DNA from 3 places in the Kitasatospora sp. GP30 genome. Region 1 is predicted to be linked to each of the others. Evidence: riboswitches for the same ligand, from Rfam matches in the RefSeq annotation. Region 1 holds a riboswitch; each other region holds the start of a gene.

Region 1 (4,573 bases):
GCGGAGCGGAGCCGGGCGGCGGGCAATCGACCGGCAGCCCGATGCGGACTGATCACGCGTATGTCCTACGATTCTGCGCCATGAGCACTGCAGCCATCCCGGGCGCACAACTGCCCGTCCGCACGCCAGGCTCCCGAGCACGGGGGCGCCACCGCCGTCCCGAGCGCCCCGAGGTCCCGGTCGGCGCGGCGCCGCTGGTCCTCGCGGTGCCGGCCGAGGCGACGCCCGAGGCGGTGGCGGTGGTGGACGAGCTGATCTCGGTGATCCGCGGCGAACAGCCCGGCATCGAAATGCTGGCCGGCTGGCTGCCGACCACGGCCGCCGAGCCGGCGGCCCAGGAGGAGCGGGACGAGCAGGACGCTCCCCAAACGCAGCCGGGCCACACCGCCCCCACCGTCGCCGACCTGGTGGCCCGGGCCGCCGAGCTGGGCCTGCCCGCCCCGGTGCTGGTGCCGCTCGCCACCGGACCCCATGACTTCCTGGCCGGGCTGCACCAGCTCGCCGCCGAGACCGGGGCGCAGGTGACCGAGCCGCTCGGCCCGCACCCGCTGCTGGCCGAGGCGGTGCACGTGCGGCTCTCCGAGGCCGGTCTGGCCCGCGCCGACCGTGCCCGCCTGTTCGCCATCGCCACGGCCGCCGACGGCGTGGTGCTGACCACGGTGGGCGGCGAGGAGGCCGCCGCGGCGGCCGGCGTCACCGGCGTGCTGCTCGCGGCCCGGCTGGCGGTGCCGGTGGTGGCCGCCGCCCTGGACGTGCCCGGCTCGGTGGCCGGCGCCGTCGAGCACCTGCGGGCCACCGGCTCGCAGCGGCCCGCCCTGGCCCCGCTGGTGATCGGCCCGGAGGTGAGCGGCGAGGCGCTGCTGGCCGCCGCCGAGGAGACCGGCTGCCCGAGCGCCGCGCCGATCGGCGCCTACCCGACGGTCGGTCAGCTGATCGCCTCGGTGTACCTGGCCGCGCTGCCCGAGCCCGCCGAGCCCGAGCCGGTCGCGGAGGGCCCGCGGCTCCCCGCACAGGCCGCTGGAGAGGCTTCCGAGGAGGCCTGAGCCCCCGCAGTCCGGCCGGCCCCGTTCGCGTCCCCTGGGACGCGGGCGGGGCCTTTCACATGCACGGACACCCACCGACGCCCACCGGCCTCCGCTGGTCTCCGCTGGCAGGGGCTCAGTTCGGGGCCATGCCTTCACAGGGTTCGTCAATCTGCCCACATCTGTCCGTTTTGACCCTTCTAGCACCCCGTCAGGCCACCGGTCTCGAATTGGTAACGAGTACCTGTCAGAGCACCTTCAAGTCCCTTGGAAGTTGCCGGGAAAGCCTCCCGCGAGGGCCTCGGATTTTGAATGGCCCATCAGCCTGAAAGGGCGGCAACTTCGCTGGCGAACAACCCAGTTGCCGGTCCGCGACCCAACGCCCCATCAGCTACCGCCACATGGCGATCTTGAAGGTCGAGTGAACACTGTGTGATGTCACTCACAGCTGTTTGCGATTCCTTCTTATGTCTGTCTAACGTGCTCCCCGTTCGTGGTCACACGGACCCAGCAGACCGGACGCCGAGTCCTGCCACCGACCCTGCTGGCGGCGCGAAAACGCAACCACGGCAGGAGCGGGGGACCCAGGTAAGCCGCCCCGGGAGACCGGGGCTTGGGGTGAAGCCGTGCACGCACGGCCGGGCAACTCCAGCCCGAATCCGACAGCTCACCTCGTAGGCGTAGGAGAGGAACGCGTCTTCATGCTGCCCACGACTGGCACGAACCGTCCGTCCCGCAACGCCAAGCGCGCGATTGCCGCCACCGGCCTGCTCGGCCTGGGCCTGGCCCTGCCGTGCATCACCGCCACCACCGCCTCCGCCGCGCCGGTCTCGGTCTGGGACAAGGTCGCTGCCTGCGAGAGCACCAACAACTGGAGCATCAACACCGGCAACGGCTTCTACGGCGGCCTGCAGTTCACCTCCTCCACCTGGGCGGCCTACGGCGGCACCCAGTACGCCCCGCAGGCCAACCTGGCCACCAAGGACCAGCAGATCGCCGTCGCCGAGAAGGTGCTCGCCGACCAGGGCCCCGGCGCCTGGCCGGTCTGCTCCATCCAGGCGGGCCTGACCGCCGGCGGCGCCCCGGCGCAGGTCGACACCAGCGCGGGCAGCACCAGCAGCACCCCGGCCCCGGCCGCCCCGGCCGCCCCGGCCGCCCCCGCGCAGCAGCAGGCTCCGGCGCCGCAGGCCGCCCCGGCGCAGCACGCCGACCACCAGACCTACACCGTGGTGCCCGGCGACTGGCTGTCCACCATCGCCCAGAAGCACAACGTGGACGGCGGCTGGCAGAAGCTCTACGACCTCAACAAGTCGGTGCTGACCCAGGGCCCGAACTGGATCTACCCGGGCGAGAAGCTCGAGCTGGGCACGGTCGCCGTGGCCACCCCCGCGGCGCCCGCCAAGAACGCTGACGACTCCTCGGACGCCGCCACCCCGGCCCCGGCTTCGGTCCCGGCCCGCACCACCAGCCTGCAGAGCAGTTCCACCAGCGCCCAGAGCGCCACCGGTGCCTTCGCCGCCGCGATCAGCTTCGCGGAGTCCAAGGTCGGCCAGGCCTACGTCTGGGGCGGCAGCAGCAACGGCGGTTGGGACTGCTCCGGCCTGACCCAGGCCGCGATGGCCCAGGCCGGCGTCTCCATCCCGCGCATCGCCGCCGACCAGGCCGCCGCCTCCACCCGGGTGTCGCTGGACAGCCTGCAGCCGGGCGACCTGCTCTTCTGGTCCAGCAACGGCACCGCCTCCGGTGTCTACCACGTGGGCCTGTACGTGGGCGGCGGCAAGTTCGTGGAGGCCGCCAACCCGAGCGCCGGCGTGAAGTTCGAGACCATCTCGAACTACACCCCGGACTTCGCCGGCCGGGTCTGACCCGCCGCACCAGCGGCAGGCGCTGAGCCGCCGCGCACCGAAAGCAGCCGAGGGCCGCCTCCCGCACGTGGGGCGGCCCTCGGCCGTTCCCCGGTCGGGCCCTGGCCGGGTACGGCGCCACAGGGCATGCTGAGGGCTCCGGCAGACCCGAGGAGAACCCGTGCCCAAGCCCAAGGTGACCGTCAGCCTGGACGCCGATCTGGCCATCGACGTGATGATGCTCAGCGGCGCCGGCAACCCGCAGGACGCGGTCGAACTGATCGTCCGTGACTACCTGGCGCGCTCCCGGCGCACCGAGGCCCGCACCGGCGAGGCCGACGATGCCGGCCGGTTCACCCACGAGCGGCGCAGCGACGCCGAGAGCGGCTGACCGGCCGACCAGCTGACCGGCCGCCCGCGAAACGCGAAGTGCCGCCGACCCCGAAGGGCCGGCGGCACCCGCTGAGCGGCGCTGAGATGGACTCTTATCGCGGCCGGGCTCCGGTGGAGCCGCGCATGACCAGCTCCGGCTGGAACATGAACTCGGTCCGCTGGGTGGACTGGCCGCCGACCTCCTCGAGGAGCGCGTCCACCGCGGCGGTGGCCATCGCCTCCACCGGCTGGCGGATGGTGGTGAGCGGCGGCTCGGTGAAGGCGATCAGCGGCGAATCGTCGAATCCCACCACCGAGACGTCCCCCGGCACGCTCAGCCCGCGCTGGCGCACCGCCCGGATCGCGCCCAGCGCCATCATGTCGCTGCCGCAGACGATCGCGGTGCAGCCCTGGTCGAGCAGCGCGCCGGCGGCCGCGTGCCCGCCCTCCACGCTGAACAGGGTGGAGTGCACCAGCTGCTCGGCCTCCTCGGCGGCGACCCCGAGCACCGACCGCATCGCGGCGGTGAAGCCCTCGATCTTGCGCTGCACCGGCACGAAGCGGCGCTGCCCGACCGCCAGGCCGATCCGCTCGTGTCCGAGCTCGGCCAGGTGCTGCACCGCCATCCACATCGCGGCCCGGTCGTCCGGCGAGATGAACGGCGCGGCGATCTTCTCGCTGTAGCCGTTGATCAGCACGAACGGCACCTGGCGGCCCGTCAGTTTGGCGTACCGGTCGTGGTCGGCGGTGGTGTCGGCATGCAGCCCGGAGACGAAGACGATGCCCGCGACCTGGCGGTCCACCAGCATCTCGACCAGTTCGTCCTCGGTGGAGCCGCCGGGGGTCTGGGTGCAGAGCACCGGGGTGTAGCCGTGCCGGCTGAGCACCTGCTCGATCACCTGGGCCAGTGCCGGGAAGATCGGGTTGCTCAGCTCCGGGGTGATCAGCCCGATCAGCCCGGCGCTGCGCTGGCGCAGCCGGGTCGGCCGCTCGTAGCCGAGCACGTCGAGAGCCGCCAGCACGGTCTGGCGGGTGGTCGCGGAGACGCCCGCCTTGCCGTTGAGGACGCGGCTGACGGTGGCCTCACTGACCCCAGCCTGCGCCGCGATGTCCGAGAGTCGCGCCGTAGTCACGAGCCCAGAGCCTATTGCAACCATGTCACACCGCCCACCAGCTGGTGCTGTCCGCGGGCAGCACACCCGGCTGCCGGTCCTCGACGGAGCTCAGCAGCAGCGTCCCCGGGACCATCAACTCCACTGGCTGGCCTGTGGTGTTGACAGTGCAGACGAAGTCGCCCCGACGGAACATCAGCACCCCGGCGGGGGCATCCAGCCA
Region 2 (4,573 bases), on a different contig from region 1:
TGGAGGCCACCGGCGAGACCGCCAACCTGGCCGTGCTGGAAGGCGGCGAGGTGGTCTACGTCGGACAGGTGCAGTCGCGCCGATCAATGCGGATGTTCACCGAGGTCGGCCGCCGGGTGCAGCCGCACTGCACCGGGGTGGGCAAGGCGCTGCTCGCCCAGCTGCCCGAGACGGAGGCCCGCACCGTGCTCGGCAGCCAACCGCTGCCCGCGCACACCGAGTTCACCGTCACCGACCGGGACGAGCTGTTCGCGCAGCTGGCCCAGGCCCGCGAGGTCGGCTATGTGATCGACGACCAGGAGCAGGAGATCGGGGTGCGCTGCATCGCGGTGGCGGTGCCGGGCGCGCCGACTCCGACGGCGCTGTCGGTGTCCGGTCCGGAGGCCAGGATCCGGGCGCTGGAGGAGCAGAGCGGGGGCGAGCCACTGGTCAGCGTGATGCAGGGAATCGCCGAACGCCTCGGCAGCGTGCTCGCGCCCTGACGCTTCGAATAGTCGTGGTGGCCTAGAGTGACGCCATGCGCTCGCTGCTCGTGCCCCTGCTCAGCGCCGCCGTGCTGGCCGGCCACCCCGCCGATCTCATGGTGGTGCCGCTCGACCCGGATCCGGCCCCGCCCGGCGGCACCACCACGGTTCGCGCCCTCCTGGCCAACAACGGGCCCGATGTAGCCGGGAAGTTCACCGTGACGGTCCGGCTGCCCGCCCGGACCCATGCCGTCGGGCCGTACTTCCCGACCGACTGCACCCCCGACCTCCTTGGCACCGTGGTCCGTTGCAGCTTCCCGGCCGGGCTCGGGGCGCTGCGGTCGGCGACCGCGCTGGTGCCGATCCGGATTTCCGACGGCGCGTCAGGAACCCTCACCGGCGGGCGGGTTGAGGTGCAGAGCGCGAACGACCCGGACCACTCGAACGACACGGGGTCGTTCGTGGTCCGGGTCGTCCGGTAACCGGCCGGCGTCAGCGGTAGACGCGCACGTAGTCGGCCGCCATGGTGATCGGGGTCGAAGTCGACGGCGCGGGGTGGTACTTGCCCGCACTGACGGACAGGTCCAGGATCAGGCTGGCCGACCAGTTCTGGCCGACGCCCTTGCCGTCGGAGAAGACCTTGACGCCGTTGACGTACCAGTCGACCGAGTTGGCGCCGTAGTAGGTGCCGACGGTCACCCACGCGCCCGGCTTGATCGCGTTGGCGTCCCTGAACCCCATGTAGGCGGTGTTGACGTGGTTGGTCAGCTCCAGCACGTTCGGGTTGTCGGGGTGGTACTCGAAGGAGTCGATCTCACCGTGGCTGGTCCCCAGCGCGGTGTTGCCGTTCTCCCAGGTCCAGAACGACGCCCAGGCGCCCTGCTGGGTCGGCAGCTGCACCCGGGTCTCGGCGTAGTCGCCGGTGTGCACCTGGAAGTTCTGCGGGGACTTCTGGGTGGTGAGCAGACCGGTGTTCCAGGCCTTGTCGCCGTTCTCCAGGACCTTGGTGCTGGGCGTGGCGGTGAAGGTGGCGTCGCCGTTGGCGATGGTGACCGCGGACGGGTCGAGCCAGTCGAGCTTGTTGTCGTTGGGGTTGTGGGTGCCGTAGTGGTAGGCGCCGCTGGTGGTGTCGTTCCAGCGGTTGGTGTCCACGCTGCTGCCGTTGAACTCGTCCGACCAGGCCAGCGACTTGCCGGCGATCGGCGAGGCCGGGGCCGAGGGGGACGGAGGCGTGGACGGGACGGGAGTGGGGGCCGGGGTGGGCGTGGAGCCGGGCGCCGGGGCCGGCGCGGGCTTGGGCGCCGGGGCCGGGGCCGGGGTCGGCGCGGGCTTGGGCGCCGGGGTCGGCGTCGGCTTGGGTGCGGGAGTCGGGGCCGGCGCGGGCTTGGGCGCCGGGGTCGGCGCCGGGGCGGTCTTGGCAACGGTGAGCTGCTTGCTCGCCAGGTTGTGCCAGGCACCGGCCTGGTCCTGGTAGTAGCCGAAGACGGTGTAGCTGCCGATCGGGAAGCTGCGGGCGCCGGTGGTCATCGAGACCCCGCCCGGGCAGAGCTGCACATTGCTGTGCGAGCCGGGGAAGTCGAGGTTGTGGCCGGCCGCGTCGCGCACGCCGACGCCGAGCTTCTTCACGGTGAAGCAGGAGCTGGAGTGCACGGTCAGGTCGGCGGTGACGTTGGCGTTGGTGGCGGCGCTGGTCGGGGTCAGGCGGTCCTGGGTGACGGTCGGCGCGGCGGCAGGGCTGGCCCAGGCGTTGACCTGGCCGACCATCGGCACGGCGAGCAGACCCAGGGCGCCGGCGACGATGCCGAGGCGGGCTGGGGTGGCGGCAGGGATCACGGCAGTTCCTCGTGCGACGCCTGCGGAGTTAGCTGTCGGGTTCGGGCCGCACTGTGCCCGGCCGTCGCTCGCGGGAGCGGACGGCCTCACCCCTAGCCGCGGCGCACCCCGCACACCACTTGGGCGTGCGAGCAGAGTCGCGGCACTACTGGGTCCCCCGCTCCTGCCCATGGCGATGCTGTGGTCACCGCCGTCGGGCAGGCAGGACTCGGCGTCCCGACGATGGATCCGCCGGAGTCGGCGAACGCGTGCAGGCTAGGCAGATGATGTGATCATTAACAATGTTTAAGAAGTGTCGCAAGGGTCACACCGACCCCTGCCGCCCCCGTCGGCGACGCCCACAAGTAGCCTGCGCAGCAGGCAAGTTACGTGGACATGAAGTCTTGCGCGACACCTTCCCAGGAAGCTCCCAGGACTCCAGACTGCTGCACATGCAGACTCTTCTACGCGCGTTGAAGTCGCGTACCGCGTCCGTGCTGACCGTCGGCCTGCTCACCCTGGCCCCCACCGTTCTCGTCGCCACCGACGCCCACGCCGATGTGAGCGGCAACATCTGCCAGAGCGCCCTCCCCCAGCAGGCCGACGACACTCTGAACGAGATCGCCAACGGCGGCCCGTTCCCGTACTCCCAGGACGGCGTGGTCTTCCAGAACCGCGAGGGCGTCCTGCCGGCCCAGTCCTACGGCTACTACCACGAGTACACCGTGGTCACCCCGGGCATCTCCACCCGCGGTGCCCGCAGAATCATCACCGGCGAGGGTGACCAGGAGGACTACTACACCTCCGACCACTACTCCACGTTCTACCTGATCGACTTCACCTGCTGATCACCTGCTGACCGGGCTACGGCACGGTCCAGCCCCTCCCGAGGCGGTTCGGGAGGGGCTGGACCGCTCGTACGGCCACCTGCTCGCGGTGTACACCCGGTCCCCCTGGCTCCGGCTACCTGCTCGCGGCGTACACACGGTTCACCGGACTCTCGGCGGCGAGCCTCCAGTGATGCAGCCCGGCGTCGTCGGCGAGGTGCCGCATGACATCCTCACCGGCGTGGTTGCCCAGTGCCGTCGGCCCCTGCTGGGCCAGCGCCGAGGGCAGGCAGACCGCGACGGAGGCAGCGGTCAGCGCCCGGCCGATCGGATTGGCGTTGGCCGTGACGTCCGCGGAGGCGTTGGGCTCGACGATCATGCAGCTCCCGCCGTCGGCCAGGACCTGCTCGGCGTGGCGCAGAGCCGCGCCCGGGTCGCCCATGTCGTGCAGGCAGTCGAAGAAGGTGATCAGGTCATATCCGCTGCCTGGGAAGTCCTGGGCCGTAGCCACCTGGAAGTCGACCCGTTCAGCGAGGCGCTGCTCGGCGGCGATCGCCCGCGCCGCCTCGATCGACGGCTGGTGGAAGTCGAAGCCGTGGAACCGCGACCGGGGATAGGCGCGCGCCATCAGCAGCGTCGAGTAGCCGTAGCCGCAGCCCACGTCGGCCACCCGGCCGCCGTTCCGCAGCTTCCGCTCGGTGCCGTTCATCGCCGGGATCCACTCCGGCACCAGTGCGCCCGCGTAACCGGGACGGAAGAACTTGGCGGTACCGGAGAACAGCGCGCTGCTGTGCTGCTCCCAACCGACCCCGCTCCCGGTGCGGAACGCCTCCAGCAGCGAGTCCTCGGTCGCGTACAGCGCCTGCAGGAGCGTGAAGAATCCGCCGGCATAGGTCGGGACCTCCGGGTAGGCGAGCACTGCGGCGTGCGCGTCCGGGAGCAGGTAGGTGTCGTTCGCCGCGTCGTACTCCACGTACTCCCCGGCCACCTGGGCGGCCAGCCACTCGCGCACGTAGCGCTCCTGGAGACCGGTCAGCTCCGCCAGCCGGGCGCTGGTCATCGGACCGGCGCCGGCCATCGCGGTGTAGAGCCCGAGCCGGTCGCCAAGCGCGGTGCAGAGCCCTGCGACGGCCGCCCCGGCATCCGTGACGACCCGCACCAGGAACTCCATCGCCTGGTCCTCCTCGGCGGAATTCATCGCGCCGCCCCTGGCGTCCTCGGCCACTGTGACCACCTCCTCGGCGCACCTCCAGTCCAGCAGACCCGTACCGCCCCGGCCATACGGAAGCTCCCGCAGGACTCCGGTAGGACTCCTGTAGGCGGCGGGGGCGGCTCGACGGATGTCCAGGCATGGACGAACGCATGTCCAGGCATGGACGTGTGTTCACGTGTGCCCGTGTTCAGGCATGCCTGTCCGGGTTCAGGTGTGCTGGAGCACCAGCTCGTCCTTGAGCGTCGCGCGGATCTGGT
Region 3 (4,573 bases), on a different contig from region 1:
GGCGGTCCGCTGGGCGGGGACCGCGGTGGTGCCGTCGGCCGTGCCGGGCTGCTGGGTCATGGCCCCTCCTGGTCTCCACGGGTGAGAGGGACTTTAGTCCTATCCGAAGTCCTATCCGATCCGCAGACCATCACACCAGGGTGAGAATCACCTTTGCTCCGGCGCTCAGTCGCTCTTCGCACCCGGCCAGTTGCGCAGGCCGTCGGTCAGCAGGGTGAGCAGCCGGTCCTGGGTCTCGGCCAGGTCCTCGCTCAGCCGGAACGCCCCGGCGATGCTCAGCGAGGCGAAGCCGTGGGCGATGGCGCGCACCGAGCGGGCCGCGTGCACCGCCTCGGAGTCGGTGATGCCGTAGTCGGCGAGGATCTCGAAGATGGTGCCGACCAGCAGGGTGGCCGCGTCCATCAGCTGCTCGTCGCCGGGCAGCGGCGCCTGCGGCAGCGCCGCGTACCGCAGCGGATAGGTCATCGCGTAGGAGTGGTAGGCCTGCATCAGCGCCGTCACCGCCGGCTCGCCGTGCTGCCCGGCGATCGCCCGGCGCAGTTCCCCGGCCAGGTCGGTGGTGACCCGGATGGCGATCAGTCGGCGCAGTCCGGCCAGTCCGCCCGGCACGTGCTTGTAGAGCGAGGGAGCGGCGACCCCGGCCCTGGCGGCGACGGCGGCCAGGGTCAGGGCGTCCGGCCCGTCCTCGTCGATCAGGGCCAGGGCGTGGTCGACCACGGCGTCCGGGTTGAGTCCGGCACGGGGCATCAGGCCACCTCCTTCAGGAACGGGAGCAGGGCGTCGGCGGTGGCCTGCGGGAACTGGGCCTGCGGGTAGTGACCGGCGCCGTCGATCATCACCTTACGGCCGTTCAGCGCGGCCACCTGACGGCCCGCCACCAGCTCCGGGTCGGGGAAGTCGGGGTCCTTGCTGCCCATCACCACCAGGGTCGGGACGTTCACCCCGGTGCTCCAGCCGATCGGCGCCGAGTCGCCGAACACCTGGCCGCGGGTGGCCTTGCGGCGGCCCGGGGTGCGCAGGTCGGCGACCAGGCCGGCGTTGTAGGCGGCGATCTCCTCGGTCACTCCGCCCGGGTAGGCCACCTTGTTCAGGTAGTAGCCCCAGACCTTGGGGAAGGCCAGCACGGCCGAGCCGAGGGTCTTGACCATGGCCTTCTCGAAGGCGGTGGCCGGGACCTTCTCGATGAAGGCGTTCATCAGCACGATCCCGGCCACCCGCTCCGGCGCGTCGGCGGCGACCCGGACCACGCTGGCACCGCAGTAGGAGTGGCCGACCAGCACGGCCTTGTCGATCTTCAGGTGGTCGAGGAGGGCGATGGCGTCCGCGGCCGCCGAGGCCGGGCTGTAGTCGTCCCAGTCGATCGAGGACTCGCCCCAGCCGCGCAGGTCCATGGTGATCACCCGGTGGCCGGCCGCGGCGAGCAGCGGGCGCAGGTGCCGGAACAGGGCCCGGTCCTGGAGCATCCCGGGGAGCAGCAGCACCGGGGCGCCGCCGCCGGTGCCCGGAGTGTCGTCGAAGGCGAGGGTGCCGCCGGGGAGTCGGAGGTACTGGGTCTGCGGGGCGGTGCTGGTGGCGTTCGTGGCGTTCATGGCGCGGGCCTCCTGACCGGGATCGGTGGGTGCCGGCTGCTGCCGACACCCACAAAGCTATGGCTAATAGCCTTAGCCGTCAACCCCTGGACGGCCAGTGGCATCAGGACTCCACCCGGAACGGATCGTGCTCGGCGAGCAGCTTCTCCAGGCGCGCCTGGTCGACCCGGTTGACCACCTCGCCCTCCTGCTGGCGGTCCCGGATCACCTTGGCCAGGGTGAACGCCGAGGTCACGGTGTAGAGCGCGCCGAGCGCGAGGAAGGCGCGCACCCATGCGCTGACCGGCAGATAGGCGATGCCGATCGCGAGTCCGCTGCCGGCAAGGGCGAAGGAGAGGATCGCCTGGACGTAGTAGGCGGACGTGGTACGCGGCTGCACCGAGGAAGTCATGTGTGAAGGATCGCCAACTCCGGTGCGCGGCACCTGAGTACGCGTACTCAGTTCGGCACTCAGCGTGAGGGGCGGTCAATCCCACGGGGGCGGCTTGGAATCAGGAGCTCCTAGGATTAACGTTTGATAACGCAGCGCGGTCGGAAACGCCGTACCCTGACGGCACCGTGCGCGTCGCCTAATCCGCAGGCCTGCCTCAACCGCAGGTCGGGAGCCGGGGAACCACCGTTCCTTGGGGTGAATCGGAGCGATCCCGGCCACGGCCGGGGCCGCTCGGTAGGAGACCTTCCGCTCCGAACCCGTCAGCTAACCCGGTAGGCGCGAGGGAAGGAAAGGAGCGCGCCCCCCGTGGCGTTGACGCACACCCCGCATGGCAACAGCGGCCTGCTCGACCACCCCGACGCGCCCGACGACACCGCCCGCCACCGGCTGCCCAAGCAGACCCGCACCAGCGCCCCGGTGCTCGGAGTCACCGCGATGGCCGCCGCCCTCGGCGCCACCGGCTTCACCGCCACCGCCGCCGCGGCCGCCGCCCCGACGAGCGCCGCGCCCGCGGTGAGCGCGCCCGACCAGGCGGACCCCGGGCTGGCGCTGGCCGCCCGCATCCAGCAGCAGGCCGACGGCGCCCCGGGCGCCGAGGACGGCGAGGACGCCGACCAGCTGACGGCCGGCCAGGGCGCTGCCCACCAGGAGAGCGCCCGGCAGGAGGCGGCCCGGTTGGCCGCCGCGCAGGAGGCAGCCGCCAAGCGGGCCGCCCAGCAGGCGGCCGCCACCGAGCAGGCCACCCGCACCGAGCAGCCGGCGGCTCCCGCCGAGGCCTCCGAAGCCGCCATGGCCGCACCCGCCGAGCAGCCGGCCGCCGTCTCCCCGCTGCCCGGCTACACCGTCGACACCCCGGCCGCCACCCCTTGGGTGCAGCTGCGCACCGGCGTCGAGATCTCCGCGCCCGCCCACACGCCGGTGCGCGCGATCACCGCCGGCGCCGTCAGCTCGGCCGGCTGGTCCGGCCGCTACGGCTACCGGGTGATCCAGACCCTGCCGGACGGCACCGAGCTCTGGTACTGCCACCTCGCCTCGATCTCCGCCACCGGCGGGGAGCTGGCCCCGGGCGCCGTGCTCGGCCAGGTCGGCGCCACCGGCAGCCGCGCCACCGGCCCGCGCCTGCACCTGGAGGTCCGCCCGGGCGGCGGCGCCCCGGACGACGCGCTGGCCTGGCTGCAGGCGCACGGGGTCACCGACTAGCTCACTCGCCTTCGGCGGTGCCGTCCCACTGCCCGATGTCCGGCAGCTCCACCAGGCCGCGCTTGACGATGTACTGGTCCACCTCGGCGGCGCCCGGCTCGGGCGCCAGGTCCTGATACTCCGTCAGCAGCAGCTCCGGCAGCCCGGGAACCGTCCACTGCCCGAGCAGCCGCACCGCCTCGGCCTGCACCGCCGCCTCGAACTCGGGGAGGTCGCCGGCCAGTTCGGCGGGCATCGGGAGGCCAAGGGCGGTCAGATCGGCCAGGTTGCGGTAGCTGCGCTGCTTCAGGTGGTCCTCCACCAGCAGCCGGGCGCCGTCGGTGGCCATGCCGATCGACAGCAGCACGCCCTCGGTCCAGCCGTCCACGCCCTCCGGCTGCTCCAGCTCCGTGAGTTCGGCGAGCACCGCGATCCGGTCGTGCGGATCGAGCACCCGGAACCAGTCCAGCCAGGCCCGCACCGCGTTCTCGTCGGCGGTGTCCACCCCGGCGGCGCGCAGCAGCAGGGTGTACAGCCGGGGCCAGGTCAGCAGGTGCGGCTGGCGCAGCAGCCCGGCCAGCAGCTCGCCCTGCCACTCGGCCTCCTCGTGCAGCCGCTGCTGCCGCTTGGCGTTCAACCGCCGGGCCGCCCGCTGGTGGTCGATCAGCAGTCGGACGGCGGCGCCGTAGGCCAGCGGGTCCTCGTCCGGGGCGGGCTGCACATACAGGTGGATCCGCTCGTAGAGCAGCTCCTGCACCAGCGCGGAGGTGAGCTCGGGGAAGCCGTCGTACATCCGGGCGTCACCCAGTTCGAGCAGCGCCAGGACCGCGTTCAGCGGACCCTCCGGCACTGGGTCGAGACCCTGCTCGGCAGCCCAACGCAGCAGCTCAGCGGTGTGCGGCCGGGGTGCCAGCCGCAGGTTCTCGTCGTCCATGACCGGTACGGTAACCGCTTCGGCGGGCACTACCGTACGTGCCATGCACCCCGTCCTGCTCACCGGGCCACGGCTCACCATCCGTGAGTTCCACCATGTGCCGCGCGACATCGACGCGTTGCACGCGATCTTCGGCGATCCGGAGACCGCCCGCTACCTCTCGTTCGAGCCGCGCGACCGGGAGGACTGCGCCGACCAGGTCGCGCTCTACCTGGACGAGGCGGAGAAGCAGCCGCGCACCGTCTTCCGGATGGCCGCCACCCTGACCGAGGACGGCGAGGACGCCGTGCCGCTCGGCAACGCGGTGCTCGGCATCGAGGGAACCGAGGCGCAGCGCGCGGCGTTCATCGGGTACGCGCTGCGGCGGGACGCCTGGGGGCTCGGGTACGCCACCGAGATCGCCCGGATGCTGTGCGACTTCGCCTTCGGCGAGCTCGG

What was found. Region 1 has a riboswitch for cyclic di-AMP ahead of P3T35_RS32170 (transglycosylase family protein). Riboswitches for the same ligand answer to the same signal wherever they lie in the genome.
Region 2: linked by a shared signal. The riboswitch ahead of P3T35_RS39730 (glycoside hydrolase family 16 protein) and the one ahead of P3T35_RS32170 (transglycosylase family protein) in region 1 are both predicted to bind cyclic di-AMP.
Region 3: linked by a shared signal. The riboswitch ahead of P3T35_RS34690 (M23 family metallopeptidase) and the one ahead of P3T35_RS32170 (transglycosylase family protein) in region 1 are both predicted to bind cyclic di-AMP.

What each region holds. Positions count from the first base shown of each region.
Region 1 is NZ_JARZAH010000035.1:64,943-69,515, reverse strand. Features, by position in the region: gene P3T35_RS32175 (hypothetical protein) at 81-1,043, shown strand; cyclic di-AMP (ydaO/yuaA leader) riboswitch at 1,572-1,716, shown strand; gene P3T35_RS32170 (transglycosylase family protein) at 1,724-2,887, shown strand; gene P3T35_RS32165 (hypothetical protein) at 3,048-3,257, shown strand; gene P3T35_RS32160 (LacI family DNA-binding transcriptional regulator) at 3,352-4,395, opposite strand; gene P3T35_RS32155 (glycoside hydrolase family 13 protein) at 4,397-4,573, opposite strand, start outside.
Region 2 is NZ_JARZAH010000076.1:2,383-6,955, reverse strand. Features, by position in the region: gene P3T35_RS39740 (IclR family transcriptional regulator) at 1-482, shown strand, start outside; gene P3T35_RS39735 (hypothetical protein) at 518-946, shown strand; gene P3T35_RS39730 (glycoside hydrolase family 16 protein) at 957-2,297, opposite strand; cyclic di-AMP (ydaO/yuaA leader) riboswitch at 2,300-2,433, opposite strand; gene P3T35_RS39725 (ribonuclease) at 2,729-3,124, shown strand; gene P3T35_RS39720 (class I SAM-dependent methyltransferase) at 3,240-4,301, opposite strand; gene P3T35_RS39715 (DUF1059 domain-containing protein) at 4,524-4,573, opposite strand, start outside.
Region 3 is NZ_JARZAH010000043.1:33,331-37,903, reverse strand. Features, by position in the region: gene P3T35_RS34710 (hypothetical protein) at 1-60, opposite strand, end outside; gene P3T35_RS34705 (TetR-like C-terminal domain-containing protein) at 166-747, opposite strand; gene P3T35_RS34700 (alpha/beta hydrolase) at 747-1,589, opposite strand; gene P3T35_RS34695 (YiaA/YiaB family inner membrane protein) at 1,693-1,980, opposite strand; cyclic di-AMP (ydaO/yuaA leader) riboswitch at 2,146-2,315, shown strand; gene P3T35_RS34690 (M23 family metallopeptidase) at 2,329-3,222, shown strand; gene P3T35_RS34685 (hypothetical protein) at 3,224-4,135, opposite strand; gene P3T35_RS34680 (GNAT family protein) at 4,179-4,573, shown strand, end outside.